Regions from separate parts of the Nitratireductor sp. ATLC21 genome, predicted to be linked through region 3. Evidence: predicted binding sites of a transcription regulator. Region 3 holds the regulator's gene; each other region holds the start of a gene.
The links. Region 3 encodes PhoB, which activates phosphate uptake and scavenging genes when phosphate is short. Its sites were predicted from a motif close to TGTCATNNANCTGTCAT; they were not measured.
Positions count from the first base shown of each region.

Region 1 (7,740 bases), 140 kb from region 3:
TTGGCGGAAGGGGCAGCTATGAACGGGCTTGCGAGGGTTTGCTGGATTACGGCTCCGCTTTATGCGGTGCTTGGAATGGTTTTCGGAATTTACATGTCGGCGTCGGACGATCACACGTTTTCGCCGGCGCATGGGCATTTGAACCTTCTGGGCTGGGTGACGATAGCGCTTTACGGCGCGTTCTACACTCTGGTGCCGGAGGCGGCGGCGAGCCGGCTTGCCAAGCTGCAGGTGCTGCTCGCCCAAATCGGCGTGATCGTCATCGTGCCGGGCATCGTTTTCGCGATTTCGGGAACAGGCGAGGGGCTGGCGAAAGCGGGATCGGTTCTTATCCTGCTCGCTGCGCTGCTTTTTCTTGTGATTGTTGTACGTGGGACGGGGCGTTCGGCAGCAGGCGCCTGAAATCTCAGCGCGCGCCGAAGATCGCGGATCCGACACGCACGCTGGTGGCGCCGAAAGCGATGGCCTTTTCATAGTCACCGGACATGCCCATGGAGCATTTCTCGACTCCGGCTTCGGCGGCGAGCTTTTTCAGCAGTGCGAAATGCGGGCCGGGGTTTTCATCAAGCGGAGGGATGCACATCAGCCCTTCGATGGCGAGGCCGTATTCCTCGCGGCAATGTTTGACGAAGGTGACGGCCTGGCGCGGGTCGATGCCGGCTTTCTGTTCTTCGAGGCCGGTGTTGACCTGGACATAAAGACGCGGGTGCCTGTCCTGTTTCTGCATCTCGGTCGAGAGCGCGCGGGCAATCTTTTCGCGGTCGACGCTCTCGATCACGTCGAACAGGGCGACGGCATCGGCGGCCTTGTTGGACTGCAACGGGCCGATCAGGCGCAGCTCAATGTCGGGGAAGGCTTCCTTGAGGCCGGGCCATTTCCCCTGGGCTTCCTGGACACGGTTTTCGCCGAAAACCCGCTGGCCGGCCTCGATGACCGGGCGGATCTGATCTGCATCGAAGGTCTTGGAAACGGCGACCAGCGTGACGGGCTCGCCTGAGCGGGCGGCGGCTTTCTCCGCTGCTGCGATCTTCGCTTTGACATCCTGCAGATTCTCGACGGCGTGGCTCATCGGTTCGCTGATCCCTCTTCCAAAAAGGCCTCTTGGAGTTGACGCTTCGGCGAAACCATGGTGAAGGTCCGCCAACATCATTTCCGCTTCTTATCTTGTGAAAATCCGGCCATGGCAACCGAACGTTACAATCCCCGTGTCGCAGAACCCCGCTGGCAGAAAGCCTGGGACGAGGCAAAGCTGTTCGAGGCCAGCAATGATGACGGGCGGCCGAAATACTACGTGCTCGAGATGTTCCCCTATCCATCCGGGCGCATTCACATCGGTCACACGCGCAATTACACGATGGGCGACGTGGTCGCGCGCTACAAGCGCGCCAAGGGCTACAATGTTCTGCACCCGATGGGCTGGGACGCGTTCGGCATGCCGGCAGAAAACGCGGCGATGCAGAACAAGGTGCACCCCAAGGAGTGGACCTATCAGAACATCGCGGTGATGCGCGATCAGCTGAAGACGTTCGGTCTGTCGCTCGACTGGAGCCGCGAGTTCGCCACCTGCGACGTGGATTATTATCACCGCCAGCAGATGTTGTTTGTCGACTTCTTCGAGAAGGGGCTGGTGACGCGCAAGACCTCCAAGGTCAACTGGGACCCGGTGGACCAGACCGTGCTTGCCAACGAACAGGTGATCGACGGTCGCGGCTGGCGCTCCGGCGCGGAAGTGGAACAGCGCGAGCTGGCGCAGTGGTTCTTCAAGATCACCGATTACGCGCAGGATCTGGTCGATGCCATCGACGATCTCGACCAGTGGCCGGAAAAGGTGCGCCTGATGCAGCGCAACTGGATCGGCCGTTCGGAAGGCATGCTGATCCGCTGGGCGTTTGCCGAAGAGACGGCGCCTGAGGGCGTGAACGAGCTGGAGGTCTATACGACCCGGCCCGACACGCTGTTTGGCGCGTCCTTCATGGCAATTGCCGCCGATCATCCGCTGTCAAAATCGCTGGCTGCCGGCAATGCCGAGCTTGCCGCATTCTGCGAAGAATGCCGCCGCATGGGCACCTCGGCTGCGGCGCTGGAAACGGCGGAGAAGAAGGGCTTCGACACGGGCGTGCGCGTGCGTCATCCTTTCGATCCGGAATGGACGCTGCCGGTCTATGTCGCCAATTTCGTGCTGATGGATTATGGCACGGGCGCGATTTTCGGCTGCCCTTCGGGCGACCAGCGCGACCTGGACTTCGCCAACAAATACGGCCTGCCGGTGACGCCGGTGGTGATGCCGGAGGGCGCGGATGCCGCGAGTTTCCAGATCACCGAAGAGGCCTATACGGATGACGGAGTGATGATCAATTCGCGCTTCCTCGATGGCATGAAGCCGAAGGCGGCGTTCGAGGAGGTGGCAAAGCGCCTCTCCTCTCAGACGATCAATGGCCGACCGGTGGGCGAGCGCAAGGTGAATTTCCGCCTGCGCGACTGGGGCGTTTCGCGCCAGCGCTACTGGGGTTGCCCGATCCCGATGATCCATTGCGACGATTGCGGTGTGGTTCCGGTCCCGAAGGCCGACATGCCGGTCAAGCTGCCCGACGACATCGAGTTCGACCGTCCCGGAAATCCGCTCGACCGCCACCCGACATGGAAGCATGTGAAGTGCCCGAAATGTGGCAGCGATGCCCGGCGCGAGACGGACACGATGGATACGTTCGTCGATTCGTCCTGGTATTTCGCCCGCTTCACCGCGCCCTGGGAGAATGACCCGACCGATCCGAAGGCCGCCAATGAATGGTTGCCGGTCGACCAGTATATCGGTGGCATCGAGCATGCGATCCTGCATCTGCTCTATTCGCGCTTCTTTGCCCGCGCCATGAGCGCGACGGGCCATCTGGATGTGGCCGAGCCCTTCAAGGGCCTGTTCACGCAGGGCATGGTGGTGCACGAGACCTATCGTTCATCGGATGGCCGCTGGCTGGCTCCGAACGAGGTGGAAATCACAGGCTCGGGCGATGGCCGCAAGGCGGTGGAGATCGCCACGGGTGAGCCTGCATCGATCGGCTCGCTCGAAAAGATGTCGAAATCCAAGAAGAACACGGTGAGTCCGGAGGACATTATCGAGTCCTTCGGCGCGGATACCGCGCGCTGGTTCATGCTGTCCGATTCCCCGCCGGAGCGCGACGTGGAATGGACGGACGATGGCGCGACCGGTGCGCATCGGTTCGTGCAGCGCGTGTGGCGGCTTGTTTCAGAGGCTGCCGAGCATGTCCGCGGTGTGGCGCCTAAGGCAGCTCATGAGGGCTCTGCCGTTGCAACGTCGAAGGCGGCGCACAAGGCCTTGAAGGCCGTGGGCGGGGACATTGAAAAACTGGCGTTCAACCGTGCCATCGCGCGCATTCACCAGCTCGTCAACGATCTGCAGGAGCCGCTGTCTGCGCTGGCGGACGCTGGTGATGCGTCGAAAAGTGCCGCGCGTGAGGCCGTTGAGATCCTCATTCACCTGGTCGCTCCTTTCATGCCGCATCTGGCCGAGGAATGCTGGGCAACAATCGGCGGTGAAGGACTGGTCGCGGCAAGTGCCTGGCCGGAATTCGATCCGGCGCTTGTCGTGGATAACGAGATTGTCCTGCCGGTGCAGATCAACGGCAAGAAACGTGGTGATTTGACAATTGCGCGCGACGCAGATCAATCTGCCGTCGAAGATGCGGTGCTCCAGCTGGACTTCGTCCAGAAGGCGCTGAACGGCGCGCAGCCGCGCAAGGTGATCGTCGTCCCGCAGCGCATTGTTAACATTGTTGCATGATGGGGTGGGGCGTCGACTGATGCTGTTTGGAAAACAGGGGGAAAGCTTGAACCCGACGTTTCGCGTTTCGATGCTGGCCGGTCTGGCACTTTCACTGGCCGTGGCGTCCGGTTGCACGGTGCGCCCCCTGATGGCGACGCCGGATGCAACGGAAGGCAGCTTTTCATCTTCGCCTGCCCTATCATCCATCGCTATCGCGCCCGTTGATACGCGTTATGGGCAGGAAGTTCGCAATCATCTGATTTTCCTGCTCAATGGTGGTGCCGGACAACCATCGAACGCACGCTACGCTCTTGAGCTTGCCGTGACGCGATCCAGTTCCGCGGCGGCGCGTGTTCAGGTGCGTACAGACAATGAGCCGACCTCCAGTCTTCTCACCATGACCGCGGGCTACACCCTGACCGAAAGCGGCACCGGCCAGGTGGTTGCCAAGGGACGCCGTCAGATTTCCTCTGCGTATGACGTTCCCCGGCAGGAGTTTGCTGCCCTGCGCGCCGAGCGCGATGCGGAGAATCGCGCTGCGCGCGAGCTTGCCGAGCAGTTGCGTCTTGCGCTGGGGCAGGATCTGGCACGATCTGGCAACGGTTTGTAACCGTGGTTTTTTGAATGCGCGGTTTCGTTGCAAATTGGCATTGCAATATTGCATTCGTGTCATTGCGTCGTCACAGTATTCGGTGAAACAGCCTGTGAGGCGTGATCTCTGAATGTTGCCCAATTTTCGTGGAAGTTCTTCTTCCGGCAAGACGAAGGAGCGGGATGACGGTCATGACCAGAACCGAAATGCTTCAGGGAGCACTTCGTCCATGGCTTTGCATACGACGCTGACCTCGGTCGCTGCGGTTCTTGGCAGCCGCGTTCTCGGTCGTGATGTCTATGCGCCCGAAACGCCTCATGTGGTGGATCAGCTCATTGCCGAGCGGACCACGCATCTCTCGCAAAACGTGCTCTGGCCGCTGGCCCAACCTTTTCTCTACCGCTTCCTGCACTATCGGCAGGCCGTGGTCATGGCCGACGAGGTCGCTGAATTATCGGGCTGGGATGCATTCGCATACATCAGCCGGCTCCTTTCGCTGGAAATCTCCGCGAGCGGGCTGGAGAACATACCAGCTTCGGGAGGTTTTATCCTCGCACCGAATCACCCGACAGGCATTGCGGACGGGATAGCCGTCTACGACATGATGAAAGCGCCTCGCCCGGATATGGCGTTTTTTGCCAACCGGGATGCCCTGCGTGTCAATCCGCGCTTCCGCGATTTGATCATTCCGGTGGAATGGCGCGCTGGAGAGAAATCCCATGCCAAGAGCCGCGACACGCTGGAAATGACCGCCAAGGCGTTCAACGCCGGCAAGGCCATCGTGCTTTTTCCCTCGGGGCGCATAGCCTATTGGAACAAGGACAAGCTGACCGAGCGGCCCTGGCAGCCTTCCGTGGTCGCACTGGCGCGGCGTTATCAGGTGCCAGTCGTGCCGATGAACATGACGGCGCGCAATTCGGGACTGTTCTATCTGCTCTCGCGCTACTCGAATGAGCTGCGCGACATGACGCTGTTCCATGAGCTTCTGAACAAGAAGGGCCGGGCGATCAGCATGGTGATCGGCAAACCGATCATGCCGGACGCGCTGGGTGAGGGAGAACCGGCGGATGTGGCCGCGCGCCTTCAGGAACATACCGTGCACCGGCTGCGCGAAGACCCGGACGCGACCTTCTAGGATTTGCGGCGAGCGTGCCGATTGGCGTGCGACGGTAGAAATCAGTTTTCGGAGAAGAAGGGCGCGCATGCTGTTGTTGCTGGCGCCGGCCCCTCATCCTCACCTTCTCCCCGCGGGCGGGGAGAAGGGGCTTCGATGCCAGTGAATTTCCTGCACCGATGTTTTCAGCGTCAGAAGCCTCAGCCGATCTTCTGGCCGGTCTTCGCCCAGTCGGCGAGGAAGGCTTCCAGGCCCTTGTCGGTGAGCGGGTGCTTGACCAGCGCCTTCAAAACGGACGGCGGCACGGTTGCCACGTCGGAGCCGATCAGGGCAGCCTGCTTCACGTGGTTTACGGTGCGGATCGAGGCAGCGAGGATTTCGGTGCTGAAATCGTAATTGTCGTAGATCGTGCGGATCTCAGCGATCAGGTCCATGCCATCGATGCCCATGTCGTCGAGACGGCCGATGAAGGGCGAGATGAAGGTGGCGCCAGCCTTGGCGGCAAGCAGCGCCTGATTGGCCGAGAAGCAGAGCGTGACATTGACGAGGCGGCCCGAAGAGGTGATCGCCTTGCAGGCCTTGAGACCATCCATGGTGAGCGGCACCTTGATGCAGATGTTGTCTGCGATCTTGGAGAGAATCTCTGCCTCTTTCATCATGCCTTCGAAGTCGGTTGCGGTCACTTCCGCGGAAACCGGGCCATCGACGATGTCACAGATTTCCTTCGTCACTTCCATGATGTCGCGGCCCGACTTCATGATCAGCGACGGATTGGTGGTGACGCCATCGAGCAGACCGGTGTCGCTCAATTCGCGGATTTCATTGACGTCGGCGGTGTCGACGAAGAACTTCATGGCAAACTCCTTAGGCAGTCCGAAGGCGGGGATTGAGAGGATGCACTTCCATCCTCCATATGTTCGGTCTTTGCTCTAATGCAAGAACAGGGCAAGGTCACGCCCGATGACAAAAGATTCGCCAATGAGCTCCGTTGTTCCGGTCATGGTGCCAATGCCGGCCGAGCGGCCCTACTCCTATGCGGTGCCAGAGGGCATGCGCGTGGAGCCGGGCTCCATCGTGCGTGTGCCGCTGGGGCCGCGTGAGGTGGCGGGGATTGTCTGGGACGGGCCGGGCGAGGCGGTGGCGGCGAAAAAGCTTCGGGCCATTGCCGGGGTCTTCGACTGTCCGCCGATCCCCGAAGAGATGCGCCGGTTCGTCGACTGGGTTGCCAATTACACGCTCTCGCCGCCCGGCATGGTGGCGCGCATGCTGTTGCGTGCGCCGGCGGCGTTCGATCCCGAACCGCCGACCGAGGGGCTGCGGCTTGTCGACGGGATGGGCCCCGACCGGCTGACGGCAGCCCGTGAACGCGTGCTGGAGATGGCCGCCGACGGCCAGGCATGGACCAAGGCGGGGCTCGCCCATGCGGCGGGCGTTTCCGCCAGCGTGATCGAGGGGCTGCGTTCGCAGGGTGTGTTCGAGACGGTTTCAATCCCGCCGCGCCCGGTGGTGGCTCTGCCCGATCCGACATTCGGACGCGCGACGCTGACCGATGGGCAGGCCGAGGCCGCCGAACGCCTGCGGGAAAAGGCCGGCACCGATGCCTTCAGCGTGACGCTGATCGACGGCGTGACGGGTTCGGGCAAGACGGAGGTCTATTTCGAGGCAGTGGCTGCGGCGCTGGAGCGCGGCAAGCAGGTTTTGATCCTGATTCCCGAAATTGCGCTGACACAGGCGTTTCTGGAGCGCTTTCACGACCGGTTCGGTGCGAAGCCCGCCGAATGGCACTCCGACCTTGCGCCGAAGAAACGCGAGCGTGTCTGGCGGCAGGTGGCGGAGGGGCAATTGCGGGTGGTGGCGGGGGCCCGCTCGGCGCTGTTCCTGCCCTTTCGCGAGCTTGGGCTGATCGTGATCGATGAGGAGCACGATCCGGCTTACAAGCAGGAAGACCGTGTTTTCTACAATGCGCGCGACATGGGCGTGGTGCGTGGGCACATTGGCGGCTTTCCGGTGGTGCTTGCCTCTGCAACGCCATCGCTGGAAAGCCGGGTCAACGCCAATCAGGGCCGCTATGAGCGGATCGTGCTGTCCTCGCGCTTTGCTGATGCGGCTCTGCCGGAGCTCGCCACCATCGACATGCGCAAGGCGGCGCCAGAGCGTGGCGGGTTTCTCTCGCCGGTTCTGATCGAGGAGATGAAGAAGACGCTGGCCAGAGGTGAGCAGTCGCTTCTGTTTCTCAACCGTCGTGGCTATGCGCCG
Region 1 is NZ_JBXUOU010000003.1:455,450-463,189, forward strand. Features, by position in the region: gene AC2CHD_RS16660 (hypothetical protein) at 19-402, shown strand; gene AC2CHD_RS16665 (YggS family pyridoxal phosphate-dependent enzyme) at 407-1,069, opposite strand; gene leuS (leucine--tRNA ligase) at 1,181-3,796, shown strand; gene lptE (LPS assembly lipoprotein LptE) at 3,843-4,388, shown strand; gene AC2CHD_RS16680 (1-acyl-sn-glycerol-3-phosphate acyltransferase) at 4,600-5,505, shown strand; gene fsa (fructose-6-phosphate aldolase) at 5,685-6,338, opposite strand; gene AC2CHD_RS16690 (primosomal protein N') at 6,445-7,740, shown strand, end outside.
Region 1: AC2CHD_RS16680 (1-acyl-sn-glycerol-3-phosphate acyltransferase) is a predicted target of PhoB. The motif match lies at 4,446-4,462, and genes of this name have one in related genera.

Region 2 (7,740 bases), on a different contig from region 3:
AGACCTCCTCCGCCGACCGGGCAATGATGGCGCCGGCCCCACGATAGGCATTGTCATCGGCACCGATGCCCGCACCCGCACCGGTTTCCACCAGCACCTCGTGCCCGTGCGCCACATATTCGCGTACCGAACCGGGCGTCAGGCCGACACGGTATTCGTGATTCTTGATCTCTTTCGGGCAGCCGACGCGCATGGGCGTTTCCTCCGGGCTTAGCAGCGATTTTTCTGGCTCAATGGATGAGACCACAAAAACGGCCGAACGTCTTTGCGAAGTTATTTGCGCTGCGGCTGGTTTTTCGTTATTTCTTGCGTAAAATCGCGAGAACTTGGGAGGAATTTCGAAGAATGGCTCTTGATAGGATTGATATCGCCATTTTGGAAGTTCTGCAGAAGGATGGGCGAATATCCAATTCCGCGCTTGCGGAACAGGTGGGCCTGTCGCAGTCAGCCTGTTCGCGCCGCCTCGACAATCTGGAAAAGAGCGGCGTCATCAAAGGATACCATGCCCGGCTTTCAAATGCAGCCCTTGGCCATGGCGTCACCGTCATTGTTCATATCTCGCTTTCGGGACAGTTTGAACGCACACTCAGCGAGTTTGAGGCGGCAGTGCAGCGCTGTCCGAATGTGGTGTCCTGCCATCTCATGTCGGGTGAGTATGATTATATCCTGCGGATTGCGGCGCGTGACCTGCAGGATTACGAACGGATTCACAAAGAGTGGCTGACCGGTATGCCCCATGTGATCAAGATCAATTCCGCTTTCGCGTTGCGCGAGGTGGTGGACAGGACCGGTATGGGGTTGAAACCGCAGATGGCCTGACGGCGGGGGCAATCAGCCGGCAACAACAATGTGGTCCATTGGAATGTCGTGGGGCTGCGGGTAGATCGTCGGCACTTCGGCTAGGGCGTAGCCGATGCCGATGAGAAGCGGCCGTTTCGGCAAGACGGCGATGGTTCGATCATAAAACCCGCCACCATAGCCCAGTCGGTAGCTGGAAGCATCGAAACCCACCAGCGGGGAAATGATGATGTCGGGAATGACCGTCTTGTCGACTGACGGAACGGGAATGTTCCAGACCCCGCGTTCAAGCCTGTCTCCCGGGCGATAGGGGCGGAAGAGGAGGGGTGCGGCTTTCCGTATGACGACCGGCAAGGCTGGCGTGGCGCCGCGGTTATCGAGGGTGGCGAGCCATGGGCGCAGGTTCGGTTCGCCCCGAAACGGCCAGTAGAGGCCAAGGACGCGGCCTGAAGGATCTCCGATCAGAGCGTCGAGCTTTTGCGCAATGACGCCCGCAAGGCGCGCGCGCTCGGCGGCGGGGATGGCTAGGCGCTCAGTGATCAGGCGCTCGCGTGTGGCCCTGCGCCAGCGGCGAACCTCCGGCCAAACCTCCTCATGGGATGAACCGGCTCCGTCGGCCAGCTCGTGCATGAAGCAGGGTGGAGAGGCATAGGTCATTTTACGTTCGTTTGCTTCATCGTTCATCGCATCTCTCCCCATCGTTCAAAGCGGTCAGCCTTGAGGAGGCTGCATCGGCTGCTGCTGCAATCCTGTCCTGGACACGACAGACGACCGTCATGGAGCGGCCTGGACCCGTGTCACGCCGGCGTCACGAGATTTTGCTGGAAGTCTCAACGCGACGGCGCAATCATGCTCCTTCGCCGGTTCTTTTCAAAGGCCCAGGAGAGACGATCATGATGTCCGCATACGCCTCCATGTCCCGCCGTTCGTTCCTGGCGGGCTCTGCTGCCGCAGGTTCCATGGTGCTGATGCACCCTTTTTCCGCCAAAGCTTCGGTGAACCAGGCGCATCTGCGCATCACGGAGACCACCGATCTGCATGTGCATGTCTTTCCCTATGATTATTACGCGGACAAGCCGAATGACACGATGGGGCTCGCCCGCACCGCATCGATCATTGACGCAATCCGCGCCGAGGCGACGAACTCGATCCTTGTCGACAATGGCGACTTCCTCCAGGGCAACCCGATGGGGGATTACATCGCCTATGAGCGCGGCATGCGCGAGGGAGACATTCACCCGGTGATCAAGGGCATGAACACGCTGGGCTATGATTGCTCCACGCTTGGCAATCACGAGTTCAATTACGGGCTCGATTTCATGTTCAAGGTGCTTGCGGGCGCCAATTTTCCCTTTGTCTGTGCTAATCTGACCAAGGGACAGCTTGCCGCAAATGGACGCGATGATGACCTGTTCCTGAAACCCTATGTCATCCTTGACCGGACAGTGAAGGACGGCAGCGGGGCGGAGCATCCCATTCGTGTCGGCCTGATCGGCTTTGTTCCGCCGCAGATCATGAACTGGGATTCCAAACATCTGACCGGCAAGGCGATGACGCGCGACATCATTCGCGCGGCGGAGGCCTGGGTGCCGCAGATGCGCGAGGAGGGCGCCGACATCGTGGTGGCGCTGTCTCATTCCGGTATCGGTCCGGCGCAATATGAGGAAAACCTCGAAAATGCGTCTTTGTTGCTTGCGGGCGTTGAGGGCATCGATGCGATCGTGACCGGTCACAGCCATCTCGACTTTCCCGGTCCGAAGTTCGAGGGGATCGAAGGCGTGGACAATGCGAAGGGCACGATCGCAGGCAAGCCGGCCGTGATGGGCGGTTTCTGGGGCTCGCATCTGGGTCTCATCGACCTGCTTCTGGAAAGGGACGGGCAGAGCTGGGTGGTCGTGAATGCGACCTCCGAGGCGCGCCCGATTTTCAAGCGGGTGGAACGCCAGACCGAGCCGCTCGTCGAGAGCAAGGCGGAGGTCGAGGAAGCGGTCCGCGACGACCACGAGGCAACCCTTAAATATGTGCGCACGGCTGTGGGCAAGACGTCTGCGCCGCTGCATTCCTATTTCGCGCTGGTGGCCGACGATCCCTCCGTGCAGATCGTGAGTCAGGCACAGACCTGGTACATCACCGACATGCTGAAGGATGGCGAGTACAAGGATCTGCCGGTCCTGTCGGCGGCAGCGCCCTTCAAGGCGGGTGGTCGCGGCGGCCCCGACTATTATACGGACGTGCCGGCCGGCGATATGGCCATCAAGAATGTGGCCGATCTCTATCTGTATCCAAACACGGTTCAGGCCGTTCTGGTGACCGGGGCGGATGTGAAGGAATGGCTGGAAATGTCCGCTGGAATTTTCAACCAGGTGAAACCGGGCAAGGCAGACCAACCGTTGCTCGACCCATCCTTCCCCTCCTACAATTTTGATGTGATCGACGGTGTGACCTATCGGATCGACCTGTCGCAGCCGCCCAAATATTCATCCAAGGGCGAGCTTCTCAACGCGGAATCAAGCCGTATCGTTGACTTGCAATTCAATGGCCAACCCATTGACCTGGCTCAGAAGTTCATTGTGGCGACGAACAATTATCGTGGCGGTGGAGGGGGAAACTTCCCCGGTATCGGCCCAGACAAAGTGATCTTTGCCGCGCCCGATACGAACCGTGATGTAATCGTGCGCTATATTGTCGAGCAGGGGACGATCAACCCCACGGCCGATGCCAACTGGGCATTCAAACCATTGCCGGACACATCGGTCCTGTTCGAAACGGGACCGAAAGGAGCGGAATTCGCTTCCAGCGTCGAGGGGGTTTCGATTGAACCCGCGGGCGAGGGGCAGGAGGGTTTCGCCCTCTATCGCATTACGCTTTGGCGATAAAATCTGGTGGGCCGGGCCGTAAGCTCGGCCTTTTTTGTATAAGAAACAGTTCTTTGCTGAAGGGTGTTGAGATTCTGATTCCGCTCCAGCGACATGGCGATGCATTGACATTCGTATGGTACGGCGCGATCTGCGGGCACAATTTCAGGAGGCAGGCCCGTGATTCGACACATCGTTTTCTTCAGCGCCAAGGATGAGGCTGACGTAATGCGGATTGCCGAGGGCCTTGGCATGCTGGCTGACATTCCGCATTCGGATTTTTTTGAGGTTGGTCTCAACCGCAAGGTCGATCAGATCGGCACTGAGGTGGATGTCATCGTTTATGCGGAGTTCCGTGACGAAGCTGCACTCGCCGCGTACAAGGCTCATCCGACCTACCAGGCATGTACTGCAAAGGTACGGCCTCTTCGGGAGATGCGCATGGCTGCGGATTTCGTTTCCAGTAAATCCGGCAGACCGGCATAGTCAGCCAGCATTCCTGACGGATTTATACGCGTCGAGCGCACGTTCGCGGGCAGTTTTGTGATCAACCATCGGGCGTGGATAGGTTTGACCTAGTTCTACATCAGCCTTCTCAAGAGCGCTTTGGGGGGCTTTCCAAGGCTGATGCAGGTGTTTGTCCGGGAGTGGGGCCAGTTCGGGCACGTATCGGCGGACGTAATTTCCATTCGGATCAAATTTCTCGCCCTGAAGGACGGGATTGAAGATGCGGAAGAACGGTGCGGCATCGGCACCGGATCCAGCCACCCATTGCCAGTTGGCCGGGTTGGAGGCGGGGTCGGCATCAACCAGTGTGTCCCAGAACCATTCCTCGCCCTCACGCCAATGGATGCCCAGATGTTTCACGAGGAATGAGGCGACGACCATCCGCGCGCGATTGTGCATCCAGCCGGTCTCCCAGAGCTGACGCATGGCCGCATCGACGACGGGGTAACCCGTCTCGCCGCGCTGCCAGCTTTGCAACGCATCGTGATCCTTGCGCCAGGGGAACGCGTCGAAATCGCGATTGTAGTTTTCCGTTGCAAGGCTCGGGTTGTGGAACAAAAGGTGCCAACAGAACTCGCGCCAGCCGATTTCCTTGCGAAACGTTTGCAGATCCTCTTCGTCGATGTCGCTTTCACCGTCCAATGCCTGCCAGATCTGGAATGGGGTGATTTCACCATGCGCGAGATGCGGTGAGAGGCCCGAGGTGCCAGGCACGGCCATGAGATCGCGGCGGGATTTGTAGTTTTCGCCGGTTCCATCCACGAAGTCTGCCAGTCTTTCGCGCGCGCCCCTCTCGCCTGGTGTCCAGCTTTCCTGCAGGCCTGTCGACCAGTCGGGTTTCTGCGGGAGGAGATTCCAGCCGTCCAGCGTGTCACCCTGCAGATGGCCCTCATAGTGCTTGACCTGTACCGGTGGATCGGCAGGCGGGCGCGGGTGGATGGTGTCCCTCATCGCACGCCAGAAAGGCGTGAAAACCCGGTAGGGTCCCCCCGAACCGGTCTTCAAGCGCCATGGCTCGTGAAGCAGGTGGCCGGAGAAGCTGTCCGTTTCAATCCCGCGCTCTCTGAAAACGGACTTCATCCGGGTGTCGGATGCGATGCCCGCGGGGTCATAGCGCCGGTTCCAGAAAACGGTTCCTGCACCGGTCTCCTGGGCCAGCGATGTGGCTGTCTCCACCATGGGGCCTCTACGAAGAACCAGATTCAATCCGGGCTTTTCAAGCGCTTCTTTCAGCGCTGTCAGGCTGTGGTGCAGCCACCAGCGCCGTGCGCCGCCCAACGGTCGGGCGCCTTCGCTTTGCTCATCGAGAATAAACGCTGCGGCAACGGGATGACCCGACTCAGCGGCGGCACAGAGAGCGAGATTGTCGCCCACGCGCAAATCGTGCCGGAACAGAAGTAGGACCGGGCGCTCATCATCGACGGGCATGTGATCTCCCATGCGCAAGAGGATCAATCATCGTTTGTGGCGTTGAGCTGCTCGGGCCGCAAGCCCTCGCCGCCGCCTTCTTCCGTTTTTAGCAACCCGCGTGAAAGAGCCCATGTTCTGAGTGCCGTGAGAAGAGCTTGCTCACGGGTCATGCCCGCTCCCTCCATGGCACTGAAACGGTCCAGGGCCGCAACGATGTCGTTTGGAAGCGCGCGCGTTAAGTTGGCCAGCGATGCGCGTGGCGCTGTCTTTGTGAACTGTTTCATCATTCCCGCCCGAATTTGGTGTGTTGATCTACAATCGGCACGATCAAAAAATGTTCCACCGCTCTCTGCTGGCTCACGCATCTGTGTTTGCGATGGAGGAAGGTTTGCGCCCAACCGTGGGAACAGCTTGTCGGTTTAGGGCTCGATATGCTTCCAGAACGGGGAGGATTCGTGCAACAGCTTCCAGTCTTCGATGGTTGCAGGCCAATCATACACGCTGCGTGTCTCGCAAGCCCCCCACAGCCGGCCAATGGCGCGTTGAGCCGACGGGTCATTGATGGAGGAGAGGGGGGGCTTGCTGAGAACGAGTTCAGTCACAGCCGCATCGTTCAAACTCCCAAACATCGTTTGCAATGTTTTCAACCGGCTGGATATTCGCTTTACGCTGGCGGGGGTGTAGAGCGGACCGAGAAACTCTATGGCATAGCGGAGCTTTTTCAGCGCCTTGCGTAGCCCGTGTTTCTGGTCTGTGGTGAAACTCTCGATCCCTTCTGCACGTGCAAAGAGGTGATTCCACCGCTTGCTCAGCTTTTCGTCTGCCAGATCCTTAAGCTTTCGGTCGGGTTTCGACGGAGCGTGAAGACCTGTCTGGATCAACTCGGAGAGACCAAGCAAAAAGACGTTCACGCGTTCCGCCGAGAGGGTATGCCGAAGATCGGCCCGGACATCGCGAGTGTGCCGTTCAAGGGTGCTCAAAACGAGGTTCGCGCCGGGTTCCTGGTGAATGTCTGCATAGAATGGGCGGGCAATATCGTTCAAAACGACGTCAAGATCGCGCAAGCGCCCAATTTCGTGACCCAACCAGCGCGCCTCATTGGCGAACTGGTCGGCGATGGGACGCCCGATCACCCGGTCGAAGAGCGAAAGCGCACTGCGCAGCCTCCGTAGGCCTATGCGCAATTGGTGCGGGCCCTCGACATCCTCGGACTGCCGGACAGCCTCGATGTTTGCTGAAATCTGCGCCAGACATTCCTGCAATATGTCTTGCGCGGCTTCGCCAACACCGCTCTTGCGGGTGATCGGAACGCGCAGGGCCTTGCGGGGCGAGGCCGGGGGCTCGATATAGCCGTTTTCGGCCAGGAGCACACTGCGTGCCGCCTTTGAATAGCGGGAGAATCGCAAGGCGCCATCCGGAAGTATCATGCGCGCGCTCCGGTAGAGACCAGCCGGCTGCCCGTCGATCAGTTCGATTTCGAGCTCGTGAAGAGGAGCGCTGCGCCCTGCTGCCTTCACGGCGCCGCTGTCGAGCGCGATTTCTGCCCTTGTGCCGTCCTCGAGATGGAGGTCGACCTGCGTACGGCGTATGCTGGTTTCGGCAACTGTCTGGAGTTGCACGTTCTCAACGAGCTTTATGATATGGTCTCGGACCTTCCGATTGTCGATTGCATCGACCGAAACCACGCCGTCAGGAACCACGCCCTCGATTTCGGTGACCCTGGACAGCCCACCTTTGATGGACCCGTTGAGCTTGACCGTCTGCACCCACTGCGTGCCGGTACACCTCAGGCGCAGCGTAATCCCGTTGTTGCGCAGCACACCATCCGGCGTGTCAAAATAAAAGCTGCGCAGGTGCCGCGTGCCGCGCATCCTTCGTATGGCAGGGGGCAATTGCTCTATGCGCGCGAGCGTGGTGGGCACTTGCTGCTTTTCCAGCAAAAGCTTCAACTCGATTTCGGGCAAGAAGAATCCCCGCACAAATGAGCAGACGAGAGGGCTTGGCTACAGTTCATCCTAGACCGGATCGATGGGTGAAGAAACATTCTCGCATAGCAAGCCGTTCTCAACCGCATGAGATTTGTGGGGAGGGCGACAAGATCCGCTGGGACAAACCGCTCAGACAAGGTGCGGAATCCAGGGCTAATACAATCGTGCCCAAAGGCGACTGC
Region 2 is NZ_JBXUOU010000001.1:755,137-762,876, reverse strand. Features, by position in the region: gene ald (alanine dehydrogenase) at 1-193, opposite strand, end outside; gene AC2CHD_RS03750 (Lrp/AsnC family transcriptional regulator) at 346-819, shown strand; gene AC2CHD_RS03745 (5-formyltetrahydrofolate cyclo-ligase) at 832-1,482, opposite strand; gene AC2CHD_RS03740 (bifunctional 2',3'-cyclic-nucleotide 2'-phosphodiesterase/3'-nucleotidase) at 1,695-3,674, shown strand; gene AC2CHD_RS03735 (Dabb family protein) at 3,834-4,139, shown strand; gene AC2CHD_RS03730 (cryptochrome/photolyase family protein) at 4,140-5,588, opposite strand; gene AC2CHD_RS03725 (hypothetical protein) at 5,612-5,935, opposite strand; gene AC2CHD_RS03720 (CYTH and CHAD domain-containing protein) at 5,990-7,534, opposite strand.
Region 2: AC2CHD_RS03740 (bifunctional 2',3'-cyclic-nucleotide 2'-phosphodiesterase/3'-nucleotidase) is a predicted target of PhoB. The motif match lies at 1,594-1,610, and genes of this name have one in related genera.

Region 3 (7,740 bases):
ATGGAACATTTTCGCACAACAGGCGTTTTGACCTCATAAATATGCATTATTCCCATTGCCACATTACGAGGGAGACCTGAAATCCATGACCTTGTCAGCGCGTATCGCACCGCACCTTCCATATCTGCGGCGCTTTTCCAGAGCCGTCTCCGGCTCCCAGACGAGCGGTGACGCCCTGGTGGCCGCGGCGCTTGAAGCGCTGATTGCCGACACAAGCATTTTCCCCGAAGCGTCAACGGACAAAATCGCGCTCTTCAGGCTTTTCACATCGCTCTTTGAAACGCTCGATGTGCGCATCCCCGAAAGTGCCCCGACATCCGCTTGGGAGGAACGCGCTTCGAGAAACTTGTCGTCACTTGCACCCCGCCCACGCCAGGCGTTCCTTCTGGTGGCTGTCGAAAACTTCCGTCCGGAGGAAGCGGCGGAAATTCTGGAAACCGACATGAATGGCATCAATGCGATGCTGCACGAGGCCAGCGAGGAAATCTCCCGTCAGGTGGCCACCGACATCCTCATCATCGAGGATGAGCCCTTGATCGCCATGGATATCGAGGAGATGGTCGAAAGCCTCGGTCATCGCGTCGTCGGCAACGCCCGCACCCACAAGCAGGCTGTCGAGATGTTTGCCAAAACCCAGCCCAAAATGGTGCTGGCAGACATTCAGCTTGCAGATGGAAGCTCGGGCCTTGATGCGGTGAACGAGATTCTTGAAGGGGCGACAGTCCCTGTGATCTTCATCACAGCCTTCCCGGAGCGTTTGCTGACTGGCGAGCGCCCGGAGCCGACTTTCCTTGTGACGAAGCCTTTCAGCCCGGAGATGGTCAAAGCGCTGATCAGCCAGGCGCTTTTCTTCGATCACCAGGCTCGCGCGGCGGCCTGAGGCAGCGCAACACCTTTCTGATGAAAAAGGTCGCCTTCGGGCGGCCTTTTTGTTTGCCGGTTTTCTTTCTCCGGGAACCAATCTCCGTGGATAGCGTTTAACTGCCATAACTAAACGGAGAGACAGAATGCTTTACTGGGCACTTATATTCCTCGTCGTCGCTCTTATCGCCGGCGCCCTTGGTTTTGGCGGTATTGCAGGCGCTTCCGCAGGGATCGCACAGATCCTGTTCTACATCTTTCTCGCCCTTCTCGTGATTTCTCTGGTCATGGGACTGATTAGAGGGCGCGGTTAAACGAGTACATCTGACGTAAACGAATGCGGCATCCGACGATGCGGACCATCCATGGCTTCCGCGTCGGGCAGACAGTGAAAGGAGAACGCCATGGAACATATCGCTGCGCTTCTTCTGGTTGTCGGCTGCTCCGGCAACATGGCTGAATGCCGCGAACTTCCCGCCCCCGCTCCGATTTACGAAACCTTTGAGGAGTGCGAGGCCGAGAAGCCCATTTCCCTGCGCGAGCTTGAAGGTGAGGCGCCACGGGTGATGGCAACGTGCGTCTTTGTGGATCCTGCACTCGTCTACGATGACGCTGTGCTGGAGTGGGACATCACCAAAGACGGGAAGCTGACGGCCTCTCTGGAACCGGTCAACAGCTTCGCAGTCGCTCACAATGAGCATGCGCGTCAGAAGAACATTTTCACCGAGTAATCAGACAACAGCTTCAGCAAAAACCCCGGCCAAGTGCCGGGGTTTTTGTCTCAGGCTTCTCGAATGGCGTAGCCTGCACCGCGAATGGTGCGGATCACATCGGGAAGCCGCCCCTGGTTCACGGCCTTGCGCAACCGGCCCACATGGACATCCACGGTGCGCTCGTCGATGTAAATCGTCTCACCCCATACATTGTCGAGCAGCTGGCTGCGCGAAAAGACCCGCCCCGGATGCTGCATCATGAATTCCAGCAAGCGAAACTCTGTCGGCCCCAGACGGATCTCATTCTTGCGCCGGTAAACGCGATGCGATTCGCGGTCGAGCACAATATCGCCCACAGACAGCACCGTTGAGAGAACCTCAGGCTTGGCTCTGCGCAGGAGCGCCCGCACACGCGCGACGAATTCCGGCGTCGAAAACGGCTTGACCAGATAGTCGTCGGCACCGGTGGAAAGACCGCGAACGCGGTCGCTTTCCTCACCGCGCGCGGTGAGCATGATAATGGGAAGACGCTCGGTTTCAGGACGCATGCGCAGCCGGCGGCACAGTTCGATGCCTGATACGGCCGGAACCATCCAGTCCAGAACGAGCAGATCCGGGACATTCTCCTGCAACCGCACCTCGGCTTCATCGCCGCGCGAGATCATCTCTACCTGATACCCTTCCGCCTCCAGATTGTATTTCAACAGGACGCAGAGCGGTTCGTCGTCTTCAACGACCATGACCTTGGGGGCAATCATGGAAGGCATTCTCCTAAAGCATTGCTACGGCCGTTCAGGCATCCGTATCGACCGTCATCTGTGTTTCATCAAGCTTCGGCCGCTGGACCGGAAGCTGCTCCCCCGTCACCACATAATAGGCATTCTCGGCGATATTCGTCACATGATCGCCAATGCGTTCCAGATTTTTCGCGCAGAAGAGAAGATGCGTGCACGAGGTGATGTTGCGCGGATCTTCCATCATATAAGTCAGCAATTCCCGGAACACCGACGTATACTGAATGTCGATTTTCTCGTCGTCGTCGCGTAACTGGATCAAGGCATCGGCATCGCGCTTCACGTAATGCTCGACCACAGCATTAACCTGCTGCAGCACCAGGCCTGCCATGGCATCTATGGAATGCGCTAGTGTTCGCGGTGTAGCGCTCTGGCCCACCGCGCTGACGCGCTTGGCAATGTTCTTCGCAAGATCACCGATACGCTCCAGGTCGGCTGCCATGCGAATGGCACCCACAACGCTGCGCAGATCCTGTGCCATCGGCTGGCGCTTGGCGATCAGTGTGATGGCGCGTTCGTCGAGATCGCGCTGCTTGGCGTCCATGATCGTGTCATCGGAGATAACGCGCTGCGCCAGCGCGGTATCGGAATGAAGAAGGGCATTGGTGGAGGCGCGGGTCATCGCACCGGAGAGATCGCCCATATCGCGAATGAGGCGGTCGATCTCACCGAGTTCCTCATCGAAGGAGCTGACTGTGTGCTCGCCCATGATCTGGTTCCTTATCTGTGCGTCAACCGAAGCGACCGGTGATGTAATCCTGGGTCCGCTTGTCATCCGGATTGGTGAACATCTTGTCCGTCGGACCTTCCTCGACAAGGTTGCCCAGATGGAACATGGCCGTGCGCTGCGAAACGCGCGCCGCCTGCTGCATGGAGTGCGTAACGATGACGATCGTGTAGTTCTCGCGCAGTTCGTCGATCAGCTCCTCCACCTTGGCGGTGGCGATGGGATCAAGAGCCGAGCACGGCTCATCCATGAGGATCACCTCGGGCGAAACCGCGATGGCGCGCGCAATGCATAAACGCTGCTGCTGGCCGCCGGAGAGACCTGTGCCGGGCTCATGCAAACGGTCTTTCACCTCGTTGAAGAGGCCGGCCTTCTGCAGGCTGGACTCGACGATTTCATCGAACTCATTCTTTTTGGAAGCCAGGCCATGGATGCGCGGCCCATAAGCGATGTTCTCATAGATCGACTTGGGAAATGGGTTAGGCTTCTGGAAAACCATGCCAACACGGGCACGCAGCTCCACCACATCGATCTTAGGATCATAGATGTCTTGATCATCAAGCGTGATCTTGCCTTCGATCCGGCAGATATCGATCGTGTCATTCATGCGGTTGAGACAACGCAGAAACGTGGACTTTCCACAGCCCGAAGGGCCGATAAGCGCCGTCACCTGGTTTTCCAGAACATCCAGATTCACATCGAAAAGCGCTTGCTTCTCGCCGTAGAAGACACGCACATTCTCACCGCGCATCTTGAGAGGTTTTGGCTTCTGGCTCGCATCCAGTGCTTCTTCGACAGCAGCATCAGTGAGCATATTCATGTCCTTCCACTCCGTTACCAGCGACGCTCGACGCGCCGCCGCAGAATTATGGCGGTGATGTTCATCACGGCGAGGAACAGCAGCAATACGATGATAGCGCCCGAGGTACGCTCGACAAAGGCGCGTTCGGCTTCGTTCGCCCACATATAGATCTGTACCGGCAGCGCCGTAGCAGGATCGAGCGGCGTGGTGGGGTAGTCGGCCACGAAAGCCACCATGCCGATCAGAAGCAGCGGGGCCGTTTCGCCGAGTGCCTGGGCCAGGCCGATGATCGTGCCCGTCAGAATGCCGGGCGCAGCCAGCGGCAGCACATGGTGAAACACCGTCTGTGTGCGCGAGGCACCAAGGCCGAGAGCTGCCGAGCGGATCGAGGGCGGTACGGCGCGCAGCGCTGCACGCGTCGCAATTATGATCGTCGGCAATGTCATCAGCGTCAGCACCAGACCGCCCACAAGAGACGCAGAGCGCGGCAGATGCATGAAGTTGATGAACACGGCGAGACCGAGGAGACCGAAGACGATGGACGGCACGGCCGCCAGATTGTTGATGTTGACCTCGATCAGATCGGTCAGCTTGTTCTGCGGCGCGAACTCCTCAAGATAAATCGAGGCGGCAACGCCGATCGGCAGCGCCAGAAGGAGCACGATCAACATCATGTAGAGCGAGCCCACGATGGCCACCCCCATACCTGCCGTTTCAGGCCGGCTCGAGGCACCGCGGGTGAAAAGCCCTGTATTGAAGCGCTGTTCCAGAACGCCGTCTGCTTCCATGACGCGCATCCATTCGAGCTGCTGGTCGGAGACCTTGCGGCGGCTTTCCTCCACCTCGAGATTGACCTGCCCCTTGAGAGCGGAATCAACGTCTCCGCTCGCCAGGACCCAGACATTCTGTGTCGTTCCAATGATCGAAGGATCGGCTATCACCAGGTCACGCAGTTGCGTGCGTACACCATTTGAGATCAAGCCGCCCACCTCGCGAACCAATCGCCGGTTCTCCGGATCGACGCCAAGCTTTGCCGCCAGGGCATCGGTGGCCAGTTTCGGGTAATTGGCGGTGAGCAGCGTGTTGGGGTCGGTCGCACGCTCATTATCCGGGTCAATGATATTCTCGGCGAAGGTGACGTCCAGATTGATGGATGTCTGCCAAAAGGCGGTGTAGCCGTTGGAGATCACCGACCATAAAAGCGCAGCCAGAAAGAAGATGCCGATGGCAATCGCAATGATTCCATACATCCGGAAACGCTGTTCTGCCGCATAACGCTTTTTGATACCGATATCGCGGCGCACAGATGCGCGGGGAGCATCCCCTCCTTTGTAGACAGCATCGGTCATTCGTATTGCTCCCGGTATTTGCGCACGATGTAGAGCGCGAAAACATTCATGCCGAGTGTGAGCACAAACAGGGTCATGCCCAGCGCGAAGGCAACCAGCGTTTGAGGCGAGGTGAATTCAAGGTCACCCGTAAGCTGGTTGACGATCTTCACGGTGATGGTCGTCATCGCCTCAAATGGGTTGAGCGTGAGGTTGGCCGCAACACCGGCGGCCAGCACAACGATCATGGTTTCGCCGATGGCGCGGGAAGCCGTCAGCAGCAATGCCCCGACAATGCCCGGCAGCGCGGCTGGCAGGATAACCCGTTTGATCGTTTCGGAGCGCGTCGCGCCGAGACCAAGCGAACCATCACGCATAGCACGCGGCACCGCTGTGATAATGTCATCCGACAGCGACGAGACGAATGGGATCAACATGATCCCCATAACGAGACCTGCTGTCAGAACGCTTTGCGCCTGAATAAAGCCGGGGCCGCCAGCGATCGCCGCGCTCATATCGCGCAGGAATGGACCGACCGTAACCAGGGCGAAGAAACCGTAGACAATGGTCGGAATTCCGGCCAGAACCTCAAGCAGGGGCTTGACCACTGAGCGCACACGCTTGGAGGCATATTCGGCCATGTAGATCGCCGCCATTAGCCCCACTGGCACGGCAAACAGCATCGCCACGAAAGCAATATAGATCGTACCGGCAAGCAGCGGGATGAGACCGAACTGCCCCTCCTGCGCCTCCGCACCGGCCGCAGCGAAGCGCGGGTCCCAGACGGTTCCGAAAAAGAAGTTGCTCAGCGACACCGAGCGGAAGAAATGGATCGTCTCGAACAGCATGGAAAAGACGATGCCCACCGTCGTCAGGATGGCGATGGTGGATGCGGCCAAGAGGCCCAAGGTAATGATGCGCTCGACATTGTTCCTGGCCCGGCCCCGAGGTCGAACACTTCGTAGGCCGAGTACCGCGCCTCCCAGCGACAGCAGGATCGCGATTACCGTGCCGATCCACGCTGCATTGTCCTGCATGGCGTTAAGCTCGGCCGCAATGGGGATCATGTAATCCTGCGTATCCGAAGCCAGCGCAACACCGCGCTCTGCAAGGACAGGACGCAGTTCCTCAAAACTTTCCGGCACTTCGGCAATGGCCGGATCGGTTTCGAGCCTGCGCATGCCGGCTGCAAGATTGCGCACCATCCCCAAAGCCAGAGAACGGCTTGCGATCGCGCTGTCCGCCGTTTGCTCGGGCATCCGCTCGCTGATTGCGCGATCCACATAGGCATAGCTACCGGCAGACCAGGCCGCCATGAAAAACACCGCCGGCAAAACAGCAAGCAGGAACACCCACCAGCCATGATAATGTGCACGCGAATGCGGCTTCTCGGCCGACGAGACAATTTGCTTCTTCGCACGTGCACTGCCGAGAACGTATCCGACAACGCCAATGAAAACGATGATGGTAAGGAGAAGTCCCCAGGCCACGAAGCCCCCTCTCCGGCACCTGGCCGGGCGTCCAGTTCACAATCTCTCCGCAACGATCGAACGCAGGCGGCTTGAGCCGCCTGCGTTGTCATGCGGAAACCGGATTACATGGTTTCGCCAGCCTCGAAAGCCTTGCGCTGAGCATCACGCTCCGCATCCGGAGCCGGAACCAGACCGTAATCGGCGAGCGGGCTTTCCGGGCCGACCATCTGATCGTCGAGGAAGAACTCGACATATTCCTTCAGGCCAGGAACGACCCCGATATGCGCCTTCTTCACGTAGAACTGAAGCGGGCGCGACACGGGGTATTCGCCGGTGGAGATCGTGTCGACCGACGGCGTGATGCCGTTGATGGTGGCGACCTTCAGCTTGTCGGCATTGTTCTCGTAGAAGGAGAGGCCGAACACGCCGACGCCGGTCTTGTTGGCGTCGATGCGGGCGAGCGTCTCGGTGTAGTCGCCGTCGATGTCGACCGCGCCGCCATCCTTGCGAACCGCGATGCATGCGGCTTCGGCAGCGTCTTCGTCGAGGCCAGCCTCTTCGGCAGCCTTGAGACCACCAGCAACCTCACAACCGGCTGCAAGCACCTTCTCCTCGAAGACTTCGCGGGTGCCATGCTTTTCACCGGGGATGTAAGCAGCGATGTCCCAATCCGGCAGATCCGGGTTCACTTCGTTCCACTTCTTGTAGGGATTGTCGACCAGCTTGCCGTCGACTGCGACCTTCGCCGCCAGTGCCTTGTAGACATCAACAGGCTCGAGCGCCCAATCCGGACCCTGGATATCCGTGGCGAAGACGATGCCGTCATAGCCAAACTGGATTTCCTGGATTTCGGTTACACCTGCTTCGGCGCAGGCTGCAACTTCCTTTTCGCGGATTTTGCGCGATGCATTGGCAATGTCGATCGTGGCTTCACCGACGCCCTTGCAGAACTCTTTCAGGCCAGCGGACGAACCACCCGACTCGACGACCGGCGTCTTGAAGTTCGGGAAGGTTTCGCCGAAGTTTTCGGCAACGATCTTCGC
Region 3 is NZ_JBXUOU010000003.1:598,692-606,431, reverse strand. Features, by position in the region: gene AC2CHD_RS17420 (response regulator) at 86-880, shown strand; gene AC2CHD_RS17415 (DUF1328 domain-containing protein) at 1,008-1,175, shown strand; gene AC2CHD_RS17410 (hypothetical protein) at 1,266-1,592, shown strand; gene phoB (phosphate regulon transcriptional regulator PhoB) at 1,643-2,329, opposite strand; gene phoU (phosphate signaling complex protein PhoU) at 2,367-3,077, opposite strand; gene pstB (phosphate ABC transporter ATP-binding protein PstB) at 3,100-3,915, opposite strand; gene pstA (phosphate ABC transporter permease PstA) at 3,930-5,246, opposite strand; gene pstC (phosphate ABC transporter permease subunit PstC) at 5,243-6,715, opposite strand; gene AC2CHD_RS17380 (substrate-binding domain-containing protein) at 6,820-7,740, opposite strand, start outside.